One region of the Moritella sp. 5 genome, then DNA from elsewhere that is predicted to be linked to it. Evidence: predicted binding sites of a transcription regulator. Region 1 holds the regulator's gene; each other region holds the start of a gene.
What was found. The regulator MetJ, encoded in region 1, represses methionine synthesis genes. The targets are predictions, from matches to a motif close to TAGACGTCTAGACGTCTA.
Positions count from the first base shown of each region.

Region 2: a site for MetJ is predicted at 2,941-2,958, ahead of metK (methionine adenosyltransferase). Genes of this name have one in related genera too.
Region 3: a site for MetJ is predicted at 7,668-7,685, ahead of metN (methionine ABC transporter ATP-binding protein MetN). Genes of this name have one in related genera too.

Region 1 is NZ_CP056122.1:141,335-151,486, reverse strand. It holds gene ppc (phosphoenolpyruvate carboxylase) at 1-1,004, shown strand, start outside; gene metF (methylenetetrahydrofolate reductase) at 1,105-1,992, opposite strand; gene HWV01_RS00660 (bifunctional aspartate kinase/homoserine dehydrogenase II) at 2,136-4,559, opposite strand; gene metJ (met regulon transcriptional regulator MetJ) at 4,736-5,062, shown strand; gene HWV01_RS00650 (RNA-binding S4 domain-containing protein) at 5,244-5,813, opposite strand; gene HWV01_RS00645 (malic enzyme-like NAD(P)-binding protein) at 5,919-7,160, opposite strand; gene rpmE (50S ribosomal protein L31) at 7,567-7,779, opposite strand; gene priA (primosomal protein N') at 8,011-10,152, shown strand, end outside.
Region 2 is NZ_CP056122.1:861,684-871,835, reverse strand. It holds gene tkt (transketolase) at 1-218, opposite strand, end outside; gene clcA (H(+)/Cl(-) exchange transporter ClcA) at 683-2,092, shown strand; gene HWV01_RS04025 (YfaZ family outer membrane protein) at 2,169-2,771, opposite strand; gene metK (methionine adenosyltransferase) at 3,022-4,173, shown strand; gene HWV01_RS04015 (SprT family zinc-dependent metalloprotease) at 4,270-4,803, shown strand; gene HWV01_RS04010 (hypothetical protein) at 4,929-5,159, shown strand; gene HWV01_RS04005 (endonuclease I family protein) at 5,372-6,130, shown strand; gene HWV01_RS04000 (LysR family transcriptional regulator) at 6,137-7,063, opposite strand; gene HWV01_RS03995 (LysE family translocator) at 7,172-7,783, shown strand; gene HWV01_RS03990 (GNAT family N-acetyltransferase) at 7,848-8,273, opposite strand; gene HWV01_RS03985 (DMT family transporter) at 8,465-9,394, shown strand; gene HWV01_RS03980 (alpha/beta fold hydrolase) at 9,453-10,152, shown strand, end outside.
Region 3 is NZ_CP056122.1:4,257,945-4,268,096, forward strand. It holds tRNA gene HWV01_RS18925 (tRNA-Asp) at 1,427-1,503, opposite strand; rRNA gene rrf (5S ribosomal RNA) at 1,564-1,679, opposite strand; rRNA gene HWV01_RS18935 (23S ribosomal RNA) at 1,816-4,709, opposite strand; tRNA gene HWV01_RS18940 (tRNA-Glu) at 4,930-5,005, opposite strand; rRNA gene HWV01_RS18945 (16S ribosomal RNA) at 5,125-6,669, opposite strand; gene gmhB (D-glycero-beta-D-manno-heptose 1,7-bisphosphate 7-phosphatase) at 6,981-7,535, opposite strand; gene metN (methionine ABC transporter ATP-binding protein MetN) at 7,805-8,839, shown strand; gene HWV01_RS18960 (methionine ABC transporter permease) at 8,829-9,485, shown strand; gene metQ (methionine ABC transporter substrate-binding lipoprotein MetQ) at 9,517-10,152, shown strand, end outside.

The DNA.
Region 1 (10,152 bases):
AAGATGCAGGTGTAATAGCCGCCTCTTGGGCGCAGTATCGTTCGCAGGAAGCCTTGGTTAATATCTGTGAACAAGAAGAAATTAAGCTGACTTTATTCCATGGACGTGGTGGTAGCATCGGTCGTGGTGGTGCACCCGCACATGCAGCTTTATTATCACAACCTCCAGGTTCATTAAAAGGTGGTTTACGCGTAACAGAGCAAGGTGAAATGATCCGTTTTAAGTTTGGTCTTGCCAATGTTGCTGAACAAAGCTTAAACCTCTACACCAGTGCAATTTTAGAAGCTAATTTACTACCGCCGCCAGCACCAGAACAAGCTTGGCGTGATGCAATGGATCAAATGTCTGCGGATTCATGTGAAGAATATCGCTCATATATCCAAGGCCATGAAAAATTCGTGCCTTACTTCCGCTCTGCGACACCTGAGTTAGAATTAGGTAAACTGCCACTCGGTAGCCGCCCAGCAAAACGTAAACCAAACGGTGGAGTAGAAAGCTTACGTGCCATCCCTTGGATCTTTGCATGGACACAAAACCGCTTGATGTTACCCGCTTGGTTAGGTTGTACAGCTGCATTCAAAAACATGCTCGATTCAGGTCAGCGTGAGACACTGCAAGAAATGCAGCAACAATGGCCGTTCTTTAATACCCGTATTGAAATGTTCGAAATGGTATTTTTGAAAGCTGATGCTTGGTTAGCGGAATATTATGACCAATGTCTAGTGACTGAAGATTTATGGCATTTAGGCAAAGAACTACGTGCAAGCTTGGCGTTAGCAACTGAGTTGATCTTAGGTTTAACACCTGACACGCAATTACTTGATGCTCAACCCTGGAGTAAAAAGTCAATTGAGTTACGTAACCCGTATACCGACCCTCTGAACATCCTACAAGCAGAGCTATTAAGCCGCGCACGTAGTAGTGAAGAAGTGAACCCAGATATTGAACAAGCCTTAATGGTAAGTATCGCTGGTGTTGCTGCTGGTATGCGTAATACCGGTTAACTTTCAATTTAGTTATCAGCTAATGAATAGATAATAAAATGCCGACATCATGTCGGCATTTTTGATTCGGATAGTAAGTACAAGATAACCAGTACGATGATTATTTTGGACGTACACCCAATGTATGACAAATAGCATACGTTAGATCCGCACGGTTTAACGTATAGAAATGAAAGTCCTTCACCCCTTCGCGCGACAATACTTTCACTTGGTCAATGGCTATACTTGCGCCAACCAGATTACGTGTAGCCTGATCATTATCTAAACCTTCAAACTGGCTGTGCATCCAATTAGGCACTTTTACATTGGTCAGTTTTGAAAACTTACATAAGGTTTTATAATTTGATACAGGTAAAATACCCGGCACGATCTCTTTATCAATACCGACTGCCGCACAACGGTCTCGGAAGCGTAAAAAACTCTCGGTATCAAAAAAGAACTGTGAAATAGCACGATCAGCACCGGCATCAATCTTATCTTTTAGCGCGAGCAGATCTGCTTGCGCATTTTTTGCTTCGGGGTGAACTTCTGGATAGGCGGCAACTGAGATATCAAAATCATTTACCTCTTTTAATAAAGCAACTAAGTCAGCTGCATACATATCAGGTTGATTCAAGCCCGGTGGTAAATCACCACGTAAAGCCACGATATTACGAATACCATTATCCCAATAATCTGTTGCAATCTGCTTTAGCTCTTTGCGATTAGCGTCAATACAAGTGAGGTGTGGTGCAGCAATCAAGCCTGTTTCATGCTTAATTTGTTTAATAATGTTATGAGTACGATCACGAGTGCCGGAATTAGCACCGTATGTCACAGACACAAATTTAGGGTCTAACGCTTTTAAACGATTAATTGACTCCCATAAAGTAGACGTCATCGCTGGAGAGTTGGGCGGGAAAAATTCAAATGAAACGTTAATATCACGTCCCAATTCAGAAACACTTTGATTCAATACTTCAATATTTTGTGCGTTGTGAAAACTCATACTCTATTCCCTTAAGATGTTTAGACGTCCATACCTCTTTACGTCTCAATCATCACAAGTTTGGTGGATAAAGTCAACGCACATAATTCATCTTAAACATGAATTATATGCGCATTGGTTTTCGACAGACGAAAATGTAAAAGTTAACGCGCTAACAACTTACATAATTGGAAAAGATCAGATTGAATAGCACCCGCAGTCACATCTCGGCCAGCACCAGGGCCTTGGATCACTAATGGGTTATGGCGATACCAGTGACTATTAATTGAAAAAATATTATCGCACGGTAATAAGTTGGCAAATGGATGGGTTGGTTCTAAGAACTCTAACCCAACCTGCGCCCCTTCTTTACTACTAAAACTAGCGACATAGCGTAATACTAAGCCCTGCTTTTTGGCTTTATTAAACATATGTAATATTTTGTCATCGAGTGCTTCGCAATGTTCTAAAAACTCGTCCACTTTAAATGACATTAGATCTTCTGATACCAATGACTCGAGTTTAATATCGCCAAGCTCCATCTCATAGCCCGCTTCACGGCTTAGAATAAGCAATTTGCGCTGTACGTCCTTGCCCGATAAATCTTCACGAGGGTCAGGTTCCGTTAGCCCTTGATGCCAAGCTTGTTCCACTAATTCCGAGAACGCAATTTTACCATCATATTGTTGAAACAACCAAGATAAGGTACCAGAGAAAATACCGCTAACAGCAGTCACTTGATCACCACTGTGTTGCAGCATATCCATAGATGATTGGATCGGTAACCCAGCGCCAACCGTGGCGTTGTATAACCAATGGCTTTCATTATCACTAAAGCTCTGCTTAACCCGATTATAAAATTCACTGCTCGCCGCGCCAGCGAATTTATTTGCTGAAATCAGATGGAAACCGTGTTGGGCAAATTCAGGATAATAATAGCTGATTGCTTCACTGGGGGTAATATCGATAATCACCAGTTCATCAAACGGGTGCAATGCGAGATTCGATAATAACTGTTCCCATACAAACGATTCGGGTTGGAAGTCATCAAGTACCGTCGCTGCATCCAGACCATTAAAGTCTAATACCCCGCCCTGAGAGCCGTATACACCGCATAAACACAGTTCGACATTTTGTTGTTCGGGAACTTTATGCATTTGCTCCGCAAACAAAGATAGCCAACCAGCACCGATATTTCCTTTACCAAACAGCACCACACCAATGCGTCTTGGCTGCTTAAATAACGCCGTATGTAGCTCTTTCAATAACGGTTCTAACACCACTTTCTGCAGAACGGCACAGATACTTAAATGGTTTTCACCTGTCTGTACAAATGTCAGATTATGCTCTGAAATTAATTGATAAAACTGATGTGATTGCAACGCATTATCGGTTACACCAGAACCCACTAGCGCAACCATACAAAAACCACTCACATGCTCAATGGCTGTTACATTAGATTGCTGCTGTTTATATATTGCTAATGCAGTAAGTGCAAATTCAACAATTTCAGCGGTATAACCAAATCTAACCTTATAATCCGTCGGACGGCGTTTGATACAGATAGGAGAGAGTTGCTGCTGTGCTAACAATGCAATTAACTGATTATATTGTTGCTGGTAATCTGTATCATGATTAAACTCAACATCCACTAAATGTAGATCATCAATCGAGGTGACAATTTTAGCCCCTTTACCTTTTGGTAAACGACGGTGGATCTGGGTTGACCCCTCATCAGGAGTATAACTGCAACGTAACTGCACATGCTGTTTACTCTCGACAACAGGTTGTAATGTACGCGCATGTAATACGGGAGAGCCTAAACGCGCGAGCTCAGCAGCTTCATCAAGTGATAATTTAGTTTGCAGTTCAGCATCTTTTACACGACGTGGGTCGGCACTAAATACCCCCGCAACATCGCTCCAAATAGTGGTTTGATCAGCATCTACTAATGCAGCTAACAAGGTCGCAGAATAATCAGAGCCATTTCGCCCCAATGTCACAGTACGCTGTTGTGTATCTGCAGCAATAAAACCGGTCACGACAACGCGATTAGTCAGGGTCGCTAAACACGAGTCTAATTTTTGGCGAGACACCATTTCATCAACCACAGGTTGCGCGGCTAATTCAGTTGTTAAAAACAAGCGAGAATCTAAATCATTAGCTGGTAGTTCGCTTTGACTCAGTAAAGCTGCTAATAATCGAGCGGACCACACCTCACCATGCGCTAAAATTTGGTTTTTAGCATACACATCAAGAGTAGTTTCTAATAAATGGCCTATAGTATGAATGTCATCTTGCAATGCAGAAGTGAGTTGTGTGCATAAGGCACCTTCTAATAGTTCTGCAATTAACTTAGTTTGATACTCGCATGTCGCAATAAGACGTTCCGATGCAGCTTGATCTCCGTCTTCGGCTAATTGTAATAATTCTAATAATTGGTTGGTGGTCTTGCCCGCTGCAGAAACTACAATAAGATCGCGTGCTTTGGTATGTTGGCTAATGATCGTCAATACTCGACGATAACAGGTAGCATCAGCTAAACTACTGCCACCAAATTTATGAATACTGCGCTTAATTGCGTCCATGCGTTCTCCCGAACTTAATATCGAATTAATATATTTCCAGTAACTCAAAACATACACTATTAGGCTACAACAGGTCAACAGACGTCTAGAGCTCTTTACATACTGATTGCCAATAATCAAATTCAAAGGTAGACTTATTACTTATTCATAAATAATAATTTACGCAAAGGTCAAAAATGACGAAGTGGAACGGCGAGTATATTAGCCCCTATGCAGAGCATGGGAAAAAGAGTGAACAGGTTAAAAAGATTACTGTTTCAATTCCTTTGAAAGTATTAAAAGTGCTGACAGATGAAAGAACTCGCCGTCAGATTAATAATCAACGTCATGCAACCAACAGTGAGTTGTTGTGTGAGGCATTTTTACATGCTTACACAGGTCAACCATTACCTGCCGATGAAGATTTAACAAAAGACAAACCAGACAGCATACCAGCAGAAGCTAAAGCACAGATGTTAGCACTGGACATTAATATTGATGATTATTTAGAACAAGATGATTAGTCACTAACTAACGAGAGCTAAATAAAGAACGTCTGAAAATAAAACAGGCTCACCTTTTATAAAACAGGCCCCAATTATAGGTGCCTGTTTTGATTTAGCCTATATACAATGCGCTATCTAGCTCGCATTGTTGCTAATACCTTAAAGTGAAATCTAAAATCTAAAATCTAAAAACTAAAAACTAAAAACTAAAAGGAGCCGCGCGGCCTTTTTTCTTTTTCTCAACCGGTTTCGGTTCAGCTACTTTCACTTGTTTAGCTTCAGATTTTTTCTTTTTCTTCTTTTCAGGCTGCTCCCAGATACCTTCAGGGATGCTGTCGACAACAGGCTTAGCAACTGGTGTTGGTGCAATAAATTCGGGTTCAACAGCAACATCTTGCTCAACAGTATTGTTTCCTGTGAAATAGTCTTCAGTAACATCGTTTTCTGTAATATATGTTGCTACAGAATCAGACTCTAAAGCTGCAGGGTCCACAAATTCTTCTTCATCAGTAATATCGTATTCTGCAAGTTCTTCCGCAGACATGACTTGATAAGCTTCACCATTAAAACCAATGATATCGCCAAACATGATCTTTTTACGTTTGCGTGTTTCAACTTCACCATTCACATACACATAACCGTCTGCAATATAGTTCTTCGCTTCACTGCCCGAGGTCACTAAATTTTCGATTTTTAAGATCTTATATAATTCAATCGGTTCTTCAGAAACAACAACAGGGATAACTTCAATTTCATATTCTTCAGACATGGGAACCTTAAATGTGGGCAAATAGCAGAACTTTATACAAGTATAAACCTAGAAATGCAAACGCCAAGGATAAACCTTGGCGTTTGTGAAAATCATACTGGTTAGTTACAGCATGTAATTCTCTGGTAAATCGATACGCGATACACCCGTTTCAACTGCCGCTAATGCAACAGCACGTGCAACACGTGGCAATAAACGAGGATCCATTGGCTTTGGAATAATGTACTCTTTACCAAACTCTAACGATGTCGCACCAGACGCAACTAATACTGACTGTGGCACTTCTTCTTTCGCAATTTCACGAATTGCATGTACAGCCGCGACTTTCATTGCTTCATTAATCACACTCGCTCGCGCATCTAATGCACCACGGAAGATAAACGGGAAGCACAGTACGTTATTCACCTGATTTGGATAATCAGAACGACCCGTTGCCATGATCAAATCTTGACGTACCGCGTGAGCCAATTCAGGTTTAATTTCTGGATCAGGATTCGAACATGCAAAAATAATTGGATTATCGGCCATTAATTTAACATCGTCAGCAGACAATACATTTGGACCTGATACACCAACAAATACGTCAGCACCGTTAATTGCATCTTGCAATGTACGCTTATCAGTATTATTAGCAAAACGTTGCTTATACTCGTTAATGTCATCACGACGTGTGTGGATCACGCCTTTACGATCTAACATGTAGATTTTTTCACGTTGTGCGCCACATGAAATTAGTAATTCCATACATGCAATTGCAGCAGCACCAGCGCCCATACAAACAATAGCCGCTTCAGTGATGTCTTTACCTTGAATATCTAGCGCATTAATCATACCTGCAGCGGTTACGATTGCAGTACCGTGCTGATCGTCATGAAATACTGGGATCTGACAACGTGCAATTAACGCTTTTTCAATTTCAAAGCATTCTGGCGCTTTAATATCTTCAAGATTAATACCACCGAATGTATCGGCAATATTGGCAACTGTATCAATAAATTCTTCTGTCGTACGGTGTTTCACTTCAATATCAATCGAATCGATATCTGCAAAGCGCTTGAATAGTAGTGCTTTACCTTCCATTACCGGCTTTGAAGCCAGTGGGCCTAAATTACCGAGACCTAAAATCGCAGTACCGTTAGTGATCACCGCCACTAAGTTGCCTTTGGCCGTATATTTATAAGCATCATCAGGGTTAGCAGCAATTTCACGCACTGGTTCTGCGACACCTGGGCTATATGCTAAAGAAAGATCATCAGCGGTTTCTGCTGACGTAGTAAGTTGAATAGCAATTTTGCCTGGTTTAGGGTTCGCATGGTAATCCAATGCTTGCTGTCTAAGGTCTGACATACACAATATCCTGAGTGAAATGAATACACATAACTCAACGCCTTAATTCAAGAATAACAAGGAGTGAGAAACAACGTTGGGGGAATTAAAATAATAATCGAATGTAACGCCAAATATTTAACTTTAATTTAACACAGGTCACTTTTGTTTTACACTGAGCTAAACTAGCTAATAATACTGTTACCATGATTCTACAGTAATTTAAGTTGTTTATTCTACCTTTGTACTGGTATGAAGTGTTTATTTTTATATGATTTACTAATTTTAGAAGAACATTTTTATCCAAATGAAAGCATTTAAGTTAAATATAAGTTTTATAAATGTTTCAAACTATTTTTAAGATATAAAAAAAGGTACCCTAAGGTACCTTTTTGATTCACTACAACAAATTGTATAAATACAATTCTTATTTTGCAGAAAGAGCGCCAAAACGCTTGTTGAACTTATCAACACGACCACCAGTATCAACATTACGTTGCTTACCAGTGTAGAATGGGTGACAGTTTGAACATACGTCTAGCGTGATGTTTTTACCGCGAGTTGAACCAACAGCGAAAATGTTACCGCATGAACATTTTGCTTCCATAGAAGCATATTCTGGGTGGATACCTTGTTTCATAGAAACCTCAATTTAGTTATGTCGCCATCTGAAACACTGCCAGACACCACATAAAGTTATAGAATTTTTAGGCTGCGAATAATATAGGATCTTGCCCCTAAATATCAATAGCTGATGCATAAATAAACCACAATTAGAAGATTAAACAGAAAATATCAAGACATTACCTAGTTAACAGCCGTAAACTGTTTACTGAAGTACAGATACAGTCCGTAAAAGAGAGTTAAGTTCATGCCAGTTGTTGCCGTCGCCGTTCCCATACATTTAAGCAGAACTTTTGATTATACCTATTCTGAGAATGAACATATTCAGCCAGGCATGCGTGTCTGTGTTCCCTTTATGAATAAGCAATTAGTTGGTATTGCATTGGTAACCAAAAACGACAGTGAATTTCCGCTCGAAAAACTAAAGCCAATCATTAATGTACTCGATGACAACGCTATTTTATCAGCTGACATGCTAGCATTTTTTAGTTGGTGCGCTGATTATTACCATTACCCGATTGGTGAAGTGATCGCACAAGCCCTACCGGTATTATTACGTAAATTAGAATCTGCAAAATTAAACAGCTACACATTCTGGCAATTAACCGATAACGCGCATGAATTAACAGCCCAAGAATTAAATCGTTTAACACCGGCTCAATTACAAACCATCAAGTTACTGGCTGAAACAAGGCTAACCCAATCACACTTAAAGTTAGCCAATATAAAATCAACGACCATCAAAGCATTGCAAGACAAAGGGCTAATTAGCCAAGAATACATAGAGGTCCAAGATAACGATGCTCAACACTGGCGCCAGAATCTCGTTATTAGTGATAATCGCCCCTCACTCAATACCGAGCAAGCGATCACCATTGCGGCGATTGATATTAATCACTTTGCCACTTATCTGCTTGATGGTGTTACTGGCAGTGGTAAAACCGAAGTCTATCTTAATGTCATAGAAAAAGTATTAAAGACCGGTAAACAAGCGCTCGTATTAGTTCCTGAAATCGGTCTCACGCCACAAACTATTTCACGCTTCAAACGTCGTTTCAACGTACCAATTGTCGCGTTGCACTCTGGTTTAAATGACGCAGAACGTCGTGAGGCTTGGCTTGAAGCACAAGCAGGTGTCGCAGGTATCGTAATTGGTACACGATCTGCAATATTTACTCCCATGCATGATTTAGGGGTGATCATTATTGATGAAGAACATGATGGGTCCCTGAAACAGCAAGAAACATTTCGTTACCATGCGCGAGATCTAGCCATCGTCAGAGCACAGCGTAATAACATTGCCGTGGTATTAGGTTCAGCCACCCCTGCGTTAGAAACGCTGCACAATGCCATGACAGGAAAATATCGTCATTTGCAACTAACCCAACGCGCTGGTAATGCCCAGATGCCAAACCATCACCTCATCGACATCAAAAATCAGTCCTTAGATTCAGGCCTCTCTGCTGAGTTCATCGCATTAATGGCGACCCATTTAGCCGCAGGTAATCAAGTACTGCTATTTCTAAACCGTCGTGGTTATGCACCAGCAGTCATGTGCCATACCTGTGGTTCGATGGCGGAATGTCAGCGTTGTAATACCTATTACACCTATCATCAATCACGTAATATATTGCACTGTCATCATTGCGATGAACAATTTCCAAAACCACGTCGTTGCCCAAGTTGTGATTCCAATGAGATAATCACCGCCGGATTTGGTACTGAACAATTAGAAACAATGCTCAATAATCACTTCCCACAATACCCAATTATTCGTATTGATCGGGATAGTACCAGCCGTAAGGGCAGCTTAGAAAAATCATTAGAAGCCGTACGCAAACGAGAGTTTCGAATTTTAATTGGTACCCAAATGCTCGCCAAAGGTCATCATTTTCCAGATGTCACCTTGGTAGGGCTCATTGACGTGGATAGCGCCCTATTTAGCAGTGATTTTCGCGCCCCTGAAAAACTCGCGCAACTGTTTGTGCAAGTATCTGGTCGTGCCGGACGTGCAGCCAAACAAGGGGAAGTGGCTATTCAGACCCATCATCCTGAACACGAACTTATTCAAGACCTGATCAATAACGGGTACAGCCATTTTGCCCAAACAGCATTACACGCCCGTTCTATGGCCAATTTACCGCCTTATAGCTTTCAAGCTTTGTTCCGTGCTGAAGCCCATCAGTTCAGTGATGCGAACGCTTTTTTAGTCGAAATAAAACAACTTGTTCAAGAGTATAACCACAATCCACAACTGCTTTGTTTAGGTCCAATGCCAGCCCCGATGGAGAAACGTGCGGGTAAGTACCGTTTACAATTATTGCTGCAAAGTCCACAGCGTCAGCATATCACTCACCTATTACGTCAAATAATGCCCAAAATAGAAGCA
Region 2 (10,152 bases), 720 kb from region 1:
GAGTAAATAAGCATTGAGCCATGACCATTTGAAAGAATAAAGCGATCACGGTCAACCCAGTTTGGATTTGCTGGGTTGTGGTTAAGGTTCTTACGCCATAATACTTCGGCAATATCTGCCATGCCCATTGGTGCGCCTGGATGGCCTGAATTTGCTTGTTGAACTGCGTCCATACTTAGGGCACGAATCGCGTTCGCTAGCTCTTGACGAGATGGCATAGTTTGCTCCTGCTGAGATTAATTTAAAATACTTTTAAGCTGTTATATTGTCATAAAATTATCTTATGTATAACAAGTTTTTTTAGTTTATTTAGATTTATCGAATTTTAGGTTCACGTCAGGGTATTAACATTCTAGACAAACCCAAACCACTTTCGAGTGAAGGCATGTTAACACTCAAACGAATCTTGCGTTGTGATTTTATTAACAAGAATGTGACCCTTGTGCATAAATAATAATTTTTAATCGGAATTTTTTTTTACGACATCTAACTAAAAAGAAATACTATCGAAGCTGTTTATTCGTTATACTGTTTTCGCATTCATTCTCCACAACGAACTTCGCAGAAAACGATCATACAATGATCGTAGATAACGCGAACGATGCTGTTATACGTCAGTAATTGCGATTACTCGATATGAGGTTATTTGCACTCTTTTCACAGTATCAAACGGCACATGAAAATGGCTAAATCGCCCAATTTAAAATTTTTCAAAACTGCACTGCGTAAGCATCGTACAAGTCCAAAATTACTTTCTGCCAAACACGACTACATTGTGCTGCCTATTATTTCTGCGCTTGTTGGCGGGATGACAGGCTTAATCATCGCCCTATTTGAAGCTGCGGTACTATGGACTGACGCCCAACGATTACAAATGTTCAATCCTTTAGCACTGCCACCAAGCCTGAATATACTGTTAATCATGATACTCAGTGGTGCTATAGTTGGTTTTTCATTTTGGCTAACATTACGCTTCGCCCCCGAAGCATCTGGCAGTGGCATTACCCATATCGAAGGTGCGCTTGATGGTATGTATGACATTCGCTGGCGTCGCTTATTGCCGGTTAAATTTATCGCAGGTACATTAGCCATTAGCTCAGGTATGATCTTTGGTCGGGCGGGCCCGTCGATTCAAATCGGCGGCACAATTGGGCGCATGTTTGCAGACACAGCAAAGCGTTATACCAATGCCACTCATATCCTTGTTGCTGCAGGTGCGGCGGCGGGACTGGCAGCCGCATTTAATGCGCCACTTGCCGGGATTTTATTTGTTATTGAAGAAATGCGTCCCCATTTTCGATACAACATGACATCGATAAAATGTGTGACTCTCGCAGCGGCAGTTGCCACCATTGTGATGCGCGCTTTTCATGGCCAAGAAGCCGTTATGCCTGTCATGCATTTTGACGTTCCAGCGCTAACCTCGCTTTGGCTATTTCTTTTATTAGGGTCCATTTTTGGTGTCATTGGCGTGTATTTTAATCGCTGGATAATAAACAGTACAAAATTATTAAAACGTAAACAAAATAATAAAATGCACCGTATTATTCTTACCGGTGTATTCTTTGGTTGCCTGTTTTCCTTATTACAGTCATTTGTCCCTGACACCGCTGGTAACGGTAGAGATTTAATGGTCAGGATGATTCAAGAGCCAAGTACTTGGGCTATTTTAGTCGCCTTATTTGTGATCCGCCTATTCGGTACTATCGCTTGTTTTGCTTCGGGCGCACCTGGCGGTGTGTTTACCCCAATGTTAACGCTAGGTACTTTATTTGGCCTTGCTTATGGCGTTATTGCAGCCGAGCTATTTCCTAGCTTCGTAGCCGAGCCAACGGTATATGCGATAGCTGGGATGGGGGCATTATTTGCCGCGACAGTGAGAGCGCCCGTGACAGGTATTGTGTTAGTGGTTGAAATGACGGATAGCTATGAATTGATTCTGCCTTTACTCATCACTTGTCTTGGCGCTACGCTTGTCGCACAAGCTCTTGGTGGTAAGCCTCTTTATGCCGAATTATTAAAACTATCGTTACCTAAAGAACCCACTGTAGAAGATAACGAGATAACAACAACACGCCCTACTACAACTTAATGCCACATTTTAGCTAGAAACAAAAAAGCACCCTACTAGGTGCTTTTTTCGTGATATTTACAAAGCCTCTAACGGCTTAGAATATCCATTTCAAACCAAATAGAAAGTCACTTGTTAGACGTTCTTCCGGCATATTTTTATACTCAACCGTTGTATGATTATACTCAGCAAAGAGACTTGCTGTTGGCATTAACTCGTAGTTAGCACGAAAGACCCACTGCGTGTAATTTTCAGTGTCACCAAATGCAAGGATTTCAGGGCTGAAATGGAATTTAGCTTCTACACTAAACTCTTGAGTTAAACGTAAGCCACCTAAACCGCCAAATGCTAATGCATAACCATCACCATTATCGTTATCCATTCTTACAGCTTTCGCGCCAAGTTCAAAGAATGTTGAACCAACATCTTGAAATGCATAAAGGCCCGTATCTGCGGTATAACCATTGTCGATAGTCTGTAGGAAGTCACCTTTTAGCTTTAGCGCTTCTTTCATTTCAAGATCATAGCCCAAAATAATATTATCGTTATTGAAGGCAAGTGAGATGTTTGATGCTGAACTGCTAAAGCTAGCCAGTAACCCGGCAGTGATAACTAATGATTTTTTCAATGACACTTTATTATTCCCAATGGCAAGAGTGGTAGTTACATTTAATGATAGTGATCGAATAATTTCTCTCATTGAAAAAATCCCGTCACTTCATACTTTTAATACTTTCGTCCTATGCTACTTCATATTGACTATTTATTACATATATATACAAAAATTCTCTTTAAATAGTACTTTTAAACATATTTGCAAAATTAATATGATCCAAGGACTATCTTAATACAGGCAAACTAGTTTAGAATAGCCGTCTAGATGTTAAAACTTCTACACATATGAACGTACATTACGTCGGTTGTGTTTAAATTAAGAGAGAATTAAAACTATGGCTAAACACTTGTTTACCTCTGAGTCAGTATCAGAAGGTCATCCTGATAAAATTGCAGACCAAATCTCCGATGCTGTACTTGATGCAATCATCGCTCAAGACCCAAAAGCACGCGTAGCCTGCGAGACTTATGTTAAAACAGGTATGGTTATGGTTGGTGGTGAAGTAACGACTGACGCTTGGGTTGATATCGAAGAAATCACCCGTAAAACAGTACGTGAAATCGGTTACATCAACTCAGAAATGGGTTTTGACGCCGACTCTTGTGCCGTATTAAACACAATTGGTAAACAATCTCCAGACATCAACCAAGGTGTTGACCGTGATGATCCACTAGAGCAAGGCGCTGGTGACCAAGGTTTAATGTTTGGTTATGCAAACAATGAAACTGAAGAATTAATGCCAGCTCCGATTACGTATTCACACAAGCTGGTTAAACGCCAAGCTGAAGTACGTAAAAGTGGTACGCTTCCTTGGTTACGCCCAGATGCAAAAAGCCAAATCACATTTGCTTATGATGATGGCAAAATTGTTGGTATCGATGCAGTTGTGCTTTCAACTCAACACTCTGAAGATATCAAACAAGCAGATTTAGTAGAAGCTGTGATGGAAACAATCATCAAGCCAGTACTACCCGAGCAATGGTTAACTAAAGAAACTAAATTCTTCATTAACCCAACTGGTCGTTTCGTTATCGGTGGTCCAGTAGGTGACTGTGGTTTAACTGGTCGTAAAATTATCGTTGATACATACGGCGGTATGGCGCGTCACGGTGGTGGTGCATTCTCTGGTAAAGATCCATCAAAAGTTGACCGTAGTGCAGCATACGCAGCACGTTATGTAGCGAAAAATATCGTAGCTGCTGGCCTAGCTGACCGTTGTGAAATACAAGTTTCTTACGCGATCGGTGTTGCAGAACCAACGTCAATCTCTGTTGAAACATTCGGTACAGGTAAAGTAAGCGAAGAACTACTTGTTAAACTTGTTCGTGAACATTTCGAATTACGTCCACACGGTTTAATCGAAATGTTAGATCTTAAGCGCCCTATTTATCAAAATACAGCTGCTTATGGTCACTTCGGTCGTAAAGAATTCTCTTGGGAAGCAACAGACAAAGCTGAAATCCTACGTGATGCAGCAGGTCTTTAGTCAACATTAGTTTTTAGCTAACGGTTGATTATAAAGAGGCGCTTTTGGTAACATAACCAGAGCGCCTTTTTTATAAATGATTTTGTAGATAATACTATGCTTAATGATTTACTCCTGCAACAAAATGTCAGCTCACATACCGTAGAACAATTAGTTTTAGATAAAATAGAAACCTGCTATCAACAAGCTGAGTTAAAGTTAAATAAAACATTCCCCCGACCAAACATTAATTTCAAACAACGTGGTAAAGCAGCAGGTAGCGCTCGATTACAAATTAATGAATTACGTTTTAACTCTATCTTGTTACAAGAAAACCAACAGCATTTCATCGCACATACAGTACCACATGAAGTTGCACACCTATTGGTTTATCAAATTTATGGGCGCACTAAACCCCACGGTAAAGAATGGCAACAAATCATGAATCAAATATTTGATCTCGCAGCCAAAACTACACACCAATATGATGTTTCCACTGTGAAAGGCAAAACTTTTACCTATGCTTGTCACTGTACAGAACACTTATTAACAATTCGTCGCCATAATAAGATAATCCGTGATAACGTCAAATATATTTGTCGTTCTTGCAAACAAAGTTTAATCATAAAACATTTAATAACAATGGATTAACTTAAAACTGTGGATGTGACAACTTGTTTGATAATTATCTAAAAAATTAACGTATATAGGTGTATTTATCTAAATTCATAAGATAAAATAACTCAATACATACCATTGTGATAGGGAACTAGGTTATGACTCAAACGTTAGATACTGCAAGATCTACCGATTATGAAATGGAAAAACTGATAGCTGCAGTTTTAAAGCGTAACAAAGAGCAAGCGGAGCAAATCGCCAGAACTCTTGATCTGAGTGCTTTATCTATCTCTCAACGTATTTTCATGGCAAAGTCCGGTGTGTTAAAAGAAAAAATGCTTACGGATTCAGATATCGCAGTACGTTACGCTGCTTCTCGCGCAAACTAGCCACTTCGATGTCTAGAGAGCAGTTGCTATCTTCTGCTCTTTTTTATATCTAAACCCCCTCTCTAGTTCAACAGTCAAACTTCTTTATATTACTCTCACTTCTAACAATCTTATTCATAGTCAACACTCCGTTAATTAAGGTTATTTTACAATTATATCGTCTATTCTAAGCTGTGCTACAATGCTGAATTATTACATTGGAGCAGTCTGTAATGTTAAAACAATTCGGTACTATAGTTATATCAACCACCTTATTCTTCCCTTCCTTTTCTAATGCTTCGAACGATGGCAATCAAATAAATCAATCCTTTAGTAAAGCCAAAAAAATGCTTGAACGGCAGGTATATACCGATGTACCTAGACTGACGATCTATTGCCAGGCTGATTTCAATAGCAAAAAGAAGATCACCGACCATAATGGTTTTACATCACAAAAACATGTGAAACGCCAGGCAAAAATTGAATGGGAACACGTCGTCCCAGCGGAGAACTTTGGCCGTAATTTCAGTGAATGGCGAGAAGGTAATAGTGCGTGTGTGAATAGTAAAGGTAAGAGCTTTAAGGGCCGTCGCTGCGCCGAAAAAGTAAATATAGCTTACCGTTATATGCAGGCGGATATGTACAACCTGTATCCCGCGATTGGCGCTGTTAATGCACTACGCAGTAATTACAATTTTACTTCACAAGTAACAACGGAAAAGAATCAATTCGGCAGCTGCCCAATCAAAATAAAAAATAAAACGGTACAGCCGCCTGATTATGCCAAAGGCCAGATTGCCCGCGCTTACTTATATATGGAAGCCGCTTATCCAGCCTACAACATAGGTAGACAAAAACGTGAGCTGCAAGCATGGAATAAGCAATACCCTGTGACACCCACTGAATGTCAACGCACGCAACTTATTGAAAGCTTGCAAGGCAATGAAAATCGCGTTGTTAAATCAGCCTGTTTAGATCGTGGGATTTGGTAACCTGATTTATTGATTTGGCACACAGACAGCAAGATTCAGTTGTAACCAATCAATGAAGTTTCGCTGTAAAACATCAGACTGGCCATCTTTCCCTAACAAAGTATTGCCTTGTTCTGATAAAGTGTCACCTTGGCTTAATAACATATAGTGATGACCTGAACGTTTAAAGCCAAACGGCGCGACTAAATTACCACGTTGCAAATCATCCATGACTAAGGGGTATGAGCCTATTGCCGCCCCTAAGTTATCAACCACCGCTTGTAAACAGAAATAGAAATGTGCGAATGTTTGTTCGCTTTTCACCTTCAGACTTTGTACTTTAAGACATGATACAGCGCTACCTTGTAACCAATTATCCCAAGCCTGCGGCCGAGTCTGGCTATGTAATAATTTAATCTTACCAGCGTCATTCTGTACCTGTTGCCAATATTCAGGAGAAAAGATAGGGCCAACCCACTCTTCAACTAAGGGGGTCTGTTGGTAGTCATGCAATAGTGGAAAGTCATCTCGTCGTATCGCCAACGACAAACCATTACTGCCGAGTATCACAGGACCACCAGCTGTTGATAATCGTACATCGGCATCGACATTCTCTTGATAAAAATCACTCAAGCGAGGCATTAACCAACGCATTGTTAATGTTGGCTCACACGATACCTCTAAGTATGTATGCGTAACTTGAGTAACATGCTGAACACCCGCTTCCAAGGCATTAAATGCTTGCTCTGTATATCCAGATAATAGTTTACCAGCAGGCGTTAATTTCACATTTCGCCCTTCACGATAAAACAGATTTACCGCTAAGTGCGTTTCTAATGTTTTAATCTGCTTACTCACCGCACCATGGGTAATACACAGCTTGTTAGCAGCTTTGCTATAACTTTCGAGCGCTGCTGCCACATGAAAAACATGGAATGCTTTTAAATGCCTCATTGGTGATTTTTTCTCACATATCAATTGAAATCTATTCGATTATAGCGAAGCTGTAATTCACCTACAATGAACACCTATCAATAATTATGAATCATAAATGGAATCGTTATGGAAATATTGAGCCTGGCTATATTAGGCATATTAATCGTTATCAGTCCGGGGGCTGACTTTGTTTTAGTGTTAAAAACCAGTATTAATGATGGGCGTAAAGCCGGTATTTTTACCGCGCTAGGTCTTAGCCTCGCAATCTGCGTGCACATCAGTTATTCAATGTTTGGTATTAGCTATTTAATCTCACAGAATGAATTTTTATATAACATGATCCGCTACGCTGGTGCAGGCTATTTGATCTACCTTGGTATCAAAGGTATTTACTCGGCAAACAGTCCATTAAATACCACGTCGGCAGAACAACGTAAAATTAAAAATTGGCAATATCTAGCTCAAGGTTTTCTGTGTAATGTATTAAACCCTAAAACAATGTTGTTTTTCTTAAGTGTATTTAGCCAAGTGATTTCACCTGACTCAAATGACAATACCTACGCCTTCATCTACGGTGTTTATATGATTGCCCTACATGGAATATGGTTTGCGATTGTCGCGATATTATTTACGTCAGTGGCATTACAAACGCGATTATTACGTGTTAGAAAACGCTTGAATCAAGTATGTGGGATTGGGCTTGTGAGTTTTGGCGCATTACTCGCGTTGAAGTCATAGCAAATGAATAATAAATAGCCTCGAGTACAGGGTTGAGGCTATTTTATTTCAGAGCTAACAATTTTTATTCATACAAATACGGCGCATGCAGTTCCATATAAACCTCTGGCGCAGCCAGCGTTGTGAAACCAAATTGTTGATACAATCCATGGGCATCACGGGTGGCTAACATCATACGTCTAAGCCCCTGTAAATCAGGATGATCTAATATAGCAGCCATGAGTAATTTACTTAATCCTTTGCCTTGATGGGCTTCAAGTACAAACACGTCAGATAAATAGGCAAAAGTTGCCTTATCCGTGATCATACGGGAAAACCCCACTTGCTCACCTGCTTGAGTGAATACACCAAAACATAACGAGTTTTCAAGCGACCGCTTTAAAGTACTCATCGAAATTCCTTTTGCCCAATATGTACCCGAAATAAATTCGTGTATTACTGCTAAATCCATATCTGCAAAATTAGCACTTATTTTATAATCTTCATCCATGGTTCTTACTCCCCTTCATTTTATCAATAAATAACTGCTCGCATACTTAAATCATATTTCACCAGTGTTATCCACTTGATAGTAATGAATTTAACATCATTAACTCTCTATTTTTTAATATAAGATGAAGGCTAGGTCAATAAGTATCAATTAAGTGGTATTAAGCTGTCAAACTTTATTGGAGAAGGGATATGTTCCAACATTTTGAGAAGTATAATTTAAGTAAACACGCTTTATTTAAATATAAAGAAATAATAATATTTTGTATTATCTCATCTGTGTCATCTATTTTAATGGCCGAAGCAGTTAAAACTGTCAACCCTATAACCTCGACATTTATTACCTTTAGCCTCACTGCATTGATATTCATCCTGTTAAATATCAATAATTTCCGCCCAATTATAGTGGCAAGTTTTCAACAACGACTAACCCTGTTACAGATAAACCTCACTACATTGGCAAATACCTTACTCGCATTTGTTGGGATGACTTATGTTTCTCCTTTAGTTTATGGCATTATCTTTTTTGGCTGTCTGCCATTTTTTAATAACGCATTGCAGTGGCGATTATTTGCAAATAATAAATCCAGTTATACCTTTAATTTAGTATCCTGCTTAAGTGCCATTTTTATCGCTGGCTACATATCAGATCAAACAATGATAGCGAACACTCAAGGTATTAGTTATGCGTTAATATCATGCTTTTCTGCAGCACTATACATGCTCCGTTCAGAATACTTTCATCGAAAAACAGGATTAACACCCTCGCAAATTTTATCGGTGCGATTTTACCTCGTGATCTTAATTTGTGGGGGCTATGCTTTACTGCAACCCAATACATTAATACTTAACAGCAACGAATGGTTAATGCTATCCGGAGCAGCTATCACAGGTAGTGTTATTCCATTATTTCTAATGCAAGTCGCTATAAAAAAATTAGGAGCGGCTGTCACAGCGCAATTTATGCCATCTATTCCTGTACTTTGTATGACATTTTTAACGGCATTAGGCATCGCACAATTTTCAGGATTAGAAATCCTTGCGATTGTTTCGTTTTCAATGCTACTCATCGCCCAAATACGCTACAAAGTACATAAACGACATGTCGCTGCTAATGCATAACGCTAATTTAAGGTTACAATACCCTATATCATTACCTTATTGCTAACAAAGGATTGCCATGAAAATTGATCTCACATTAAGCGGCTTAGTTGCACAAAAGCATACATTCACCTTGCCACTTGATTACAACAAACCTGACGGTGACACGATTGACGTATTTGTACGTGAACTTGTTGCTCCAGATAAACAAGATCAAGACCTGCCATATTTGGTCTATTTTCAAGGTGGTCCAGGGTTTGGTGCGGTACGTCCTATGGCGAATGGCGGCTGGATCAAGCGCGCATTACAAGAATACCGCGTATTATTACTCGACCAGCGTGGCACTGGGCTATCTTCACCAATCAGTTCGGTAAGTCTTAATCACTTAACTGCCAGTGAACAAGCGGACTACCTAAGTCATTTACGTGCGGATAATATTGTCCGTGATGCCGAAGCGATCCGAGCACAATTATCACCGTTTAATACCTGGAGCATCATCGGCCAAAGTTTTGGTGGCTTCTGTGTATTACGTTATTTAACCGCTGCGCCAGAAGGATTAACACAAGCTTTCATCACTGGTGGATTACCATCACTGACACGCCCTGCCGATGAGGTGTATCAAGCCACCTATAAACGCGTACAGGCGAAAAATAACGACTTCTTTACACGTTTTAGCGATGCGCAAGACCTTGTAGCTGCATTAGCAACACACATTACCGAGCACGATACTTACCTTGCGACAGGTGAAAAGCTAACAGTTGAAATGCTACAACTACTTG
Region 3 (10,152 bases), 880 kb from region 1:
AGAGTAATTGAACTAGTTAATGAAAAGTAAGGATTCATAAAAAATAGTTACATAAAAGTGTTATTAACCATATAAACACTATATTTAGGCACTATCGTTTGTTAAAAGCTGTTTATGTATTTTCAATATATTATAAAAATATTTATCATCAGTAAATTATAGGTGCTTATCTTTTTATAAACCACAACACGTGCCCCGGCATGATTCGCCACTTATATTTTAATAAATAGTCTAATCAACTGAATACGACTCATACGAACGAGCGCTCCGCACAATCTGCTCGATACTTATCACTGAATTTCAGGCACAAAAAAAGCCTCTATTTCTAACAAAAAGTTTTCGATTCAGGCTTTCGTTGTTGTTGGCAAAGAGAAAGCGGACGGTTTTCTAAAAACACAACCCGAGAAGCCTTCGACAGCGTGACAGGCCGCTTATGTTTTTATAAAGAGTCTAACCAACTGAATACGACTCATACGAACGACCGCTCCGAACAATCTGTATTTTTGTATCCTGAATTTCAGGCACAAAAAAAGCCTCTATTTCTAACAAAAGGTTTTCGATTCAGGCTTTCGTTGTTGTTGGCAAAGAGAAAGCGGACGGTTTTCTACAAACACAACCCGCGAAGCCTTCGACAGCGTGACAGGCCGCTTATGTTTTTATAAAGAGTCTAACCAACTGAATACGACTCATACGAACGACCGCTCCGAACAATCTGTATTTTTGTATCCTGAATTTCAGGCACAAAAAAAGCCTCGATTTCTAACAAAAAGTTTTCTATTCAGGCTTTCGTTGTTTGTTGACAAAGAGAAAGCGGACGGCTTTCTACAAACCACAACCCGCGTTCCCCGGCGTGACAGGCCGCTTATGTTTTTATAAAGAGTCTAACCAACTGAATACGACTCATACGAACGACCGCTCCGAACAATCTGTATTTTTGTATCCTGAATTTCAGGCACAAAAAAAGCCTCGATTTCTAACAAAAAGTTTTCTATTCAGGCTTTCGTTGTTTGTTGACAAAGAGAAAGCGGACGGCTTTCTACAAACCACAACCCGCGTTCCCCGGCGTGACAGGCCGCTTATGTTTTTATAAAGAGTCTAACCAACTGAATACGACTCATACGAACGACCGCTCCGAACAATCTGTATTTTTGTATCCTGAATTTCAGGCACAAAAAAAGCCTCGATTTCTAACAAAAAGTTTTCGATTCAGGCTTTCGTTGTTTGTTGACAAAGAGAAAGCGGACGGCTTTCTACAAACCACAACCCGCGATCCCCGGCGTGACAGGCCTCTTATGTTTTTATAAAGAGTCTAACCAACTGAATACGACTCATACGAACGACCGCTCCGAACAATCTGTATTTTTGTATCCTGAATTTCAGGCACAAAAAAAGCCTGAATCTTTCGATTCAGGCTTTCGTTGTTTGTTGGCGGAGTGGACGGGACTCGAACCCGCGACCCCCGGCGTGACAGGCCGGTATTCTAACCAACTGAACTACCACTCCGCACAATCTGTGCTAATGTTTCCATCAGTCTTAATTTATAGTCTCTCGACGTTGTTTGGCGCTTGGCGATGCCCTACTCTCACATGGGGAAGCCCCACACTACCATCGGCGTTATTACGTTTCACTACTGAGTTCGGAATGGGATCAGGTGGTACCGCAACACTATGGTCACCAAGCAAATTTGGTTTGCTTTCTATATAGAAACTTACGTTTCATTTTAAATCTGAAAAGCTATAAATAAAGAAGTCTTTAAAACATAAAGTGTTCTGTCTATTCTTAAGTCGTATTTCAATTAATCATACTTTAATTTGTATGGTTAAGCCTCACGGGTAATTAGTACAAGTTAGCTCAATGCCTCACAGCACTTACACACCTTGCCTATCAACGTTGTAGTCTCCAACGGCCCTTCAGGGAGCTTAAAGCTCCAGTGAGAACTCATCTCGAGGCCTGCTTCCCGCTTAGATGCTTTCAGCGGTTATCAGTTCCGAACTTAGCTACCGGGCAATGCTATTGGCATAACAACCCGAACACCAGTGGTTCGTCCACTCCGGTCCTCTCGTACTAGGAGCAGCTCCTCTCAATTCTCAAACGCCCACGGCAGATAGGGACCGAACTGTCTCACGACGTTCTAAACCCAGCTCGCGTACCACTTTAAATGGCGAACAGCCATACCCTTGGGACCAACTTCAGCCCCAGGATGTGATGAGCCGACATCGAGGTGCCAAACACCGCCGTCGATATGAACTCTTGGGCGGTATCAGCCTGTTATCCCCGGAGTACCTTTTATCCGTTGAGCGATGGCCCTTCCATTCAGAACCACCGGATCACTAAGACCTACTTTCGTACCTGCTCGACGTGTCTGTCTCGCAGTTAAGCTGGCTTATGCCTTTGCACTAACCACATGATGTCCAACCATGTTTAGCCAACCTTCGTGCTCCTCCGTTACTCTTTGGGAGGAGACCGCCCCAGTCAAACTACCCACCAGACACTGTCCGCAACCCCGATAAGGGGCCTACGTTAGAACATCAAACGTACAAGGGTGGTATTTCAAGGTTGACTCCACATCATCTAGCGACAATGCTTCAACGTCTCCCACCTATCCTACACATGTAGGTTCAATGTTCAGTGCCAAGCTATAGTAAAGGTTCACGGGGTCTTTCCGTCTAGCCGCGGGTACACTGCATCTTAACAGCGATTTCAATTTCACTGAGTCTCGGGTGGAGACAGCGTGGCCATCATTACGCCATTCGTGCAGGTCGGAACTTACCCGACAAGGAATTTCGCTACCTTAGGACCGTTATAGTTACGGCCGCCGTTTACCGGGGCTTCGATCATGAGCTTCGACCTAAGTCTAACCCAATCAATTAACCTTCCGGCACCGGGCAGGCGTCACACCGTATACGTCATCTTTCGATTTTGCACAGTGCTGTGTTTTTAATAAACAGTTGCAGCCACCATTTCTCTGCGACCAACAATAGCTTACGGAGCAAGTCCTTCACCATCATTGGCGTACCTTCTCCCGAAGTTACGGTACCATTTTGCCTAGTTCCTTCACCCGAGTTCTCTCAAGCGCCTTAGTATTCTCTACCTAACCACCTGTGTCGGTTTGGGGTACGATTCTCTTATATCTGAAGCTTAGAGGTTTTTCCTGGAAGCCGGGTATCAACTACTTCATCTCCGTAGAGACTCGTCATCAGTTCTCAGCCTTAATGTACGCCCGGATTTACCTAAGCATACAGCCTACAACCTTAAACATGGACAACCATCGCCATGCTAGCCTAACCTTCTCCGTCACCCCATCGCAATATAAGTGAGTACAGGAATATTAACCTGTTTCCCATCGACTACGCCTTTCGGCCTCGCCTTAGGGGTCGACTCACCCTGCCCCGATTAACGTTGGACAGGAACCCTTGGTCTTTCGGCGTGGAGGTTTTTCACCCCCATTATCGTTACTCATGTCAACATTCGCACTTCTGATACCTCCAGCAAGCTTCTCAACTCACCTTCGACGGCTTACAGAACGCTCCTCTACCATGCAAAGAACAAGTCTTTGCATCCGTAGCTTCGGTGGTATGTTTAGCCCCGTTAAATCTTCCGCGCAGACCGACTCGACCAGTGAGCTATTACGCTTTCTTTAAAAGATGGCTGCTTCTAAGCCAACTTCCTGGCTGTCTGAGCCTTTCCACATCGTTTCCCACTTAACATACACTTTGGGACCTTAGCTGACGGTCTGGGTTGTTTCCCTTTCCACGACGGACGTTAGCACCCGCCGTGTGTCTCCCGCGATTGAACTTATTGGTATTCGGAGTTTGCAAAGGGTTGGTAAGTCGGGATGACCCCCTAGCCTTAACAGTGCTCTACCCCCAATAGTTAGACGCGAGGCGCTACCTAAATAGCTTTCGAGGAGAACCAGCTATCTCCCGGTTTGATTGGCCTTTCACCCCCAGCCACAAGTCATCCGCTAATTTTTCAACATTAGTCGGTTCGGTCCTCCAGTTGATGTTACTCAACCTTCAACCTGCCCATGGCTAGATCACCGGGTTTCGGGTCTAATCCCAGCAACTATTCGCGCAGTTAACACTCGGTTTCCCTACGGCTCCGCTATTCGCTTAACCTTGCTACTGAAATTAAGTCGTTGACCCATTATACAAAAGGTACGCAGTCACAGAACAAGTCTGCTCCCACTGCTTGTACGTATACGGTTTCAGGTTCTATTTCACTCCCCTCACAGGGGTTCTTTTCGCCTTTCCCTCACGGTACTGGTTCACTATCGGTCAGTCAGTAGTATTTAGCCTTGGAAGATGGTCCTCCCATATTCAAACAGCATATCACGTGTGCCGTCCTACTCGATTTCACAGTAAGGTCGTTTTCATGTACGGGACTATCACCCTGTATCGTGAAACTTTCCAGAATCTTCCACTAACTTCCAAACTGCTTAAGGGCTAGACCCCGTTCGCTCGCCGCTACTAAGGGTATCTCTATTGATTTCTTTTCCTCGGGGTACTTAGATGTTTCAGTTCTCCCGGTTCGCTTCGTAACGCTATGTATTCACGTTACGATACTCTACAAAGTAGAGTGGGTTCCCCCATTCGGAAATCTGTGGATTAACGCTTTTTATCAACTCCCCACAGCTTAACGCAGATTAACACGTCCTTCATCGCCTCTGACTGCCTAGGCATCCACCGTATACGCTTAGTCACTTAACCATACAATCTAAAGTCGACCGTACAATTGAAATAACTAGGTATTATCTAGTTTTTTTCGCCTCAAGAATACTCAAGAACACTATATTGTTATTACCGAAGTAATAACGTGTTTTAAGAACTTCTTTATTTATTCAGCTTTCCAAATTTTTAAAGAGCAATTTGCTAAAAAGCAAAGATAAGCATTAACTGCTTAGCTTTGATTTTTAATCAGAAAGAAAAGTGGTATCCCGTACGAGATTTGAACTCGTGTTACCGCCGTGAAAGGGCGGTGTCCTAGGCCTCTAGACGAACGGGACACTATTTACTTTCTACGTTTGGATTTCATCCCAAACGTTGTCTTATTTTCATAAGACTGTCTTTAACGTTTCTATTCAAGCAATTTGTGTGGGCACTTACAAAAACTAACAACTTTACGTAAGGAGGTGATCCAGCCCCAGGTTCCCCTAGGGCTACCTTGTTACGACTTCACCCCAGTCATGAACCACACCGTGGTCATCGCCCTCCCGAAGGTTAAGCTAATGACTTCTGGTGCAGCCCACTCCCATGGTGTGACGGGCGGTGTGTACAAGGCCCGGGAACGTATTCACCGTGACATTCTGATTCACGATTACTAGCGATTCCGACTTCATGGGGTCGAGTTGCAGACCCCAATCCGGACTACGACGCACTTTATGGGATTCGCTTACCATTGCTGGTTTGCAGCCCTTTGTATGCGCCATTGTAGCACGTGTGTAGCCCTACTCGTAAGGGCCATGATGACTTGACGTCGTCCCCACCTTCCTCCGGTTTATCACCGGCAGTCTCCTTAGAGTTCCCACCATTACGTGCTGGCAAATAAGGATAAGGGTTGCGCTCGTTGCGGGACTTAACCCAACATTTCACAACACGAGCTGACGACAGCCATGCAGCACCTGTCTCATAGTTCCCGAAGGCACCAATTCATCTCTGAAAAGTTCTATGGATGTCAAGAGTAGGTAAGGTTCTTCGCGTTGCATCGAATTAAACCACATGCTCCACCGCTTGTGCGGGCCCCCGTCAATTCATTTGAGTTTTAACCTTGCGGCCGTACTCCCCAGGCGGTCTACTTAATGCGTTAGCTTAAGAGCCCAGTTCTCAAGGAACCAAACTCCGAGTAGACATCGTTTACGGCGTGGACTACCGGGGTATCTAATCCCGTTTGCTACCCACGCTTTCGCATCTGAGCGTCAGTTACTTGCCAGGTGGCCGCCTTCGCCACTGGTATTCCTTCAGATCTCTACGCATTTCACCGCTACACCTGAAATTCTACCACCCTCTCAAGAACTCTAGTTTGCCAGTTCGAAATGCAGTTCCCAGGTTGAGCCCGGGGCTTTCACATCTCGCTTAACAAACCGCCTGCATGCGCTTTACGCCCAGTAATTCCGATTAACGCTTGCACCCTCCGTATTACCGCGGCTGCTGGCACGGAGTTAGCCGGTGCTTCTTCTGCGAGTAACGTCACAGTAGCAGAGTATTAATCTACTACCTTTCCTCCTCGCTGAAAGTACTTTACAACCCTAAGGCCTTCTTCATACACGCGGTATGGCTGCATCAGGGTTTCCCCCATTGTGCAATATTCCCCACTGCTGCCTCCCGTAGGAGTCTGGACCGTGTCTCAGTTCCAGTGTGGCTGATCATCCTCTCAGACCAGCTAGGGATCGTCGCCTTGGTGAGCTCTTACCTCACCAACAAGCTAATCCCACTTGGGCTCATCTAGTCGCGAGAGCTTTCAAGAAGAGGCCCCCTTTCACCCGTAGGTCGTATGCGGTATTAGCAGTCGTTTCCAACTGTTGTCCCCCTCGACTAGGCAGATTCCCAAGCATTACTCACCCGTCCGCCGCTCGACGCCAGAATAGCAAGCTATTCTTCGTTTCCGCTCGACTTGCATGTGTTAAGCCTACCGCCAGCGTTCAATCTGAGCCATGATCAAACTCTTCAATTAAAAGTTTTTGACTAATCGCCTAAGCGATTAAGTCGGCTCAATGAATTCTGTACTTCAACAACAAACCGAAGTTTGTTGTTTATAAAACCAAATCTTTCGATTTAATTTAATGTTCACAATTACATTGATATAATTTTTGGTCATTATATCTCTGCAAGTGCTCACACAGATTGCTTGAATAAATTGTTAAAGAGCATACTTAGCGGCTGCTGCCGTGTCAGTGGGGTGGATTATAGAGAACTACGCTTTATAGGCAAGGCTTTTTCTTAAAAAAAACGAAACTGCTCAAATAACAACCAATAAGTGTCAATTTAGTCGTTAACTATCGATTTAGCCGCAGATAATAGGTCTGTAAACACAGCATCCGCTGCTTCTGCACCTTTTTCACATAGCTCTTTACCCGTCGACACCAAATAATTGGCTTTGAGCTGTGATTTTTGACCAGCCTGAATATCAGATAGTTTATCACCCACTAAATACGAGTTAGCAAAATCAATATCTAGCTCTTTACCTGCGCTATCTAACATACCTGTATTTGGCTTACGGCATAAACAATCTTGCTTATAATCACCAATACCTTTTTCGGGATGATGAGGACAATAATAAATACCATCAAGATCGACACCCCGATCGGCAAGTGACCAATCCATCCATTCCGTGAGCGTCATAAATTCATCTTCAGTATAATAACCTCGTGCGATACCAGACTGATTTGTTATTACAACTAATAGATAACCATGCGCCTTCAATAGTTGCATTGCTTCAATACTGCCATCAATGAATTCAAAATCATCAATTTGTGAAACATAACCTTTATCTTTATTAATCACACCATCACGGTCTAAGAATACAGCTGCAGTTGCCACTATTATTACCTTTATTATCAATCATTCTAATTGCACATTATTTCACGTCATAAAAATTACGCAATCCATACCTTTACATGTAAATGGAAACCTAAGCGATTAAAACTACCTCAATAGAAATAAAACACAGTTTAGCCATCTAGATGTAAAAAAGGCCATTGACTTTGAGCAACTAAATAACTAGCATATGTATCCAGTTGTTACTCATAAATGAAGAATTAATATCTAATCTTATATATCAATTTTTACTTTTCGTTTTAGGCGTTGAAATGATTAAATTAACAAATATAAATAAAATATTTGAAACTACAGACAAACCTGTTTATGCCTTGAGAGACGTTAACCTAAACGTCGAAAAAGGTGAGATATTCGGTGTTATAGGTTCATCAGGTGCGGGTAAAAGTACCCTTATTCGTTGTGTAAACTTACTTGAAACTCCAACATCGGGATCAATTCAGCTTGATGGCGTTGAACTAACTCAACTAAATAAAGCAGAACTATGTACTGCACGACGCCAAATCGGCATGATATTTCAACATTTCAATTTATTATCGTCTCGAACTGTATTTGATAATGTAGCATTACCGCTGGAATTAGCAGGTATTGATAAAGCCGAGATCAATAACAAAATTACACCACTGCTTGAGTTAGTTGGCTTATCAACAAAACATAAAGCTTACCCTTCGGAATTAAGTGGCGGTCAAAAACAGCGTGTGGCGATTGCGCGAGCATTAGCTTCAGAACCTAAAGTACTGCTGTGCGATGAAGCAACATCAGCACTTGACCCGAGTACAACAAAATCAATTTTAGCTCTATTAAAAAATATTAATGCACGACTAGGCCTGACGATTCTACTTATCACGCACGAAATGGAAGTCGTTAAAAATATCTGCCATAAAGTTGCGATCATTGATAAAGGCGAATTGATTGAACAAAATACGGTAGCGAAGTTCTTTGCTAATCCAGAAACAGAATTAGCACAAATATTTATTGAAGCAACGATAAACCTAGAAATTCCTGATGAGTATAAACAACGATTATCGTTAAATAGAAAAGAAAACTCAACGCCATTAGTACGTCTTGGGTTCACTGGTAACAGTGTTGACTCAGCTGTTATTTCAGAAGTAAGTCGTACATTAAATGTTGATGTGAACATTTTAAGTGCCGATATTGAATTTGCTGGCGGCATCAAGTTCGGTTATATGCTTGCCGAGCTTATTGGTAATAAAGAAAACACTCTTGCAGCCAAAGCATTTTTCCAACAACACGCAGTTAATGTAGAGGTTATCGGTTATGTCGACTGAGCAAATGATTAATTTACTTTTTACCGCAACGATTGAAACACTCGTGATGGTCGGTATTGCCGCTGCAATTGCATGTTTATTGGGAATGCCAACAGGGATCCTATTGCATGTAACAAAAACCAACGGTATTTTAGAAAACAAAAAATTAAATAATGTATTAAGTGTGATTGTAAATGTAGGTCGTTCAGTACCTTTCATTATTTTACTTGTTGCAATCATTCCGTTTACACGTCTAATTGTCGGATCATCAATCGGCACTGGCGCAATGATCGTTCCACTAACAGTTGCTTCAATCCCTTTTATTGCTCGATTAATTGAAGGTGCATTATTAGATGTGCCAGCAGGGCTAGTCGAAGCAGCGCAAACAATGGGCGCGACACCACTACAGATTATAATGAAAGTGTTAATCCCAGAAGCAATGCCAGGAATTATTAATAGCATCACAATCACGTTAGTAACACTTGTAAACTACTCAGCAATGGCGGGTACTGTCGGCGGCGGCGGCCTAGGCGATGTTGGTATTCAGCATGGCTACATTGGCTTTAACCCTACTATTATTCTAATTACAGTAATCTTACTGGTGATCATCGTACAAATTATTCAATCAGTCGGTGAACGCTTAATAAGTAAAGTCGACCACAGATAATAAACTTTAACAACTCAAGGAAATATTAATCATGGAATTTTCACTAAAGAAATTAGTATCAGTAACAGCAATTGCATCAAGTGTGTTATTAAGTGCATGTAGTGGCGACAAAGACTCAACAGTATTAAAAGTGGGCGCAATGGCTGGCCCTGAAGCAGAAGTCATTGAGATTGCAAAAAAAATTGCTAAAGAGAAATACGATCTAGACATTGAAATAGTCACGTTTACGGATTATGTAACACCAAACAGAGCACTTGAAGAAGGCAGTATTGATGTAAATGCTTTCCAACATAAACCTTATCTAGATGCACAAATCGAACAACGTGGTTACGATATTACAGCAGTAGCAAACACATTTGTTTATCCAATTGCGGCATACTCAGCATCAATCAAGCGTGTTGACGAGCTTAAAGAAGGTAATAAAATTGCAGTACCAAATGATCCAACTAACCTAGGCCGCTCATTATTATTACTTGAGCAACAAGGTATCATCGCACTTAAAGCTGGCGCGGGTATTAAAGCTACAGAATTAGACATTACTGCGAATCCATTTGGTGTTGAGATTATAAAATTAGAGGCTGCGCTATTAGCGCGTAACTTACAAGACGTAACAATAGCGGTTATCAACACCACATTTGCAACTAAGATTGGTTTATCGCCAACTAAA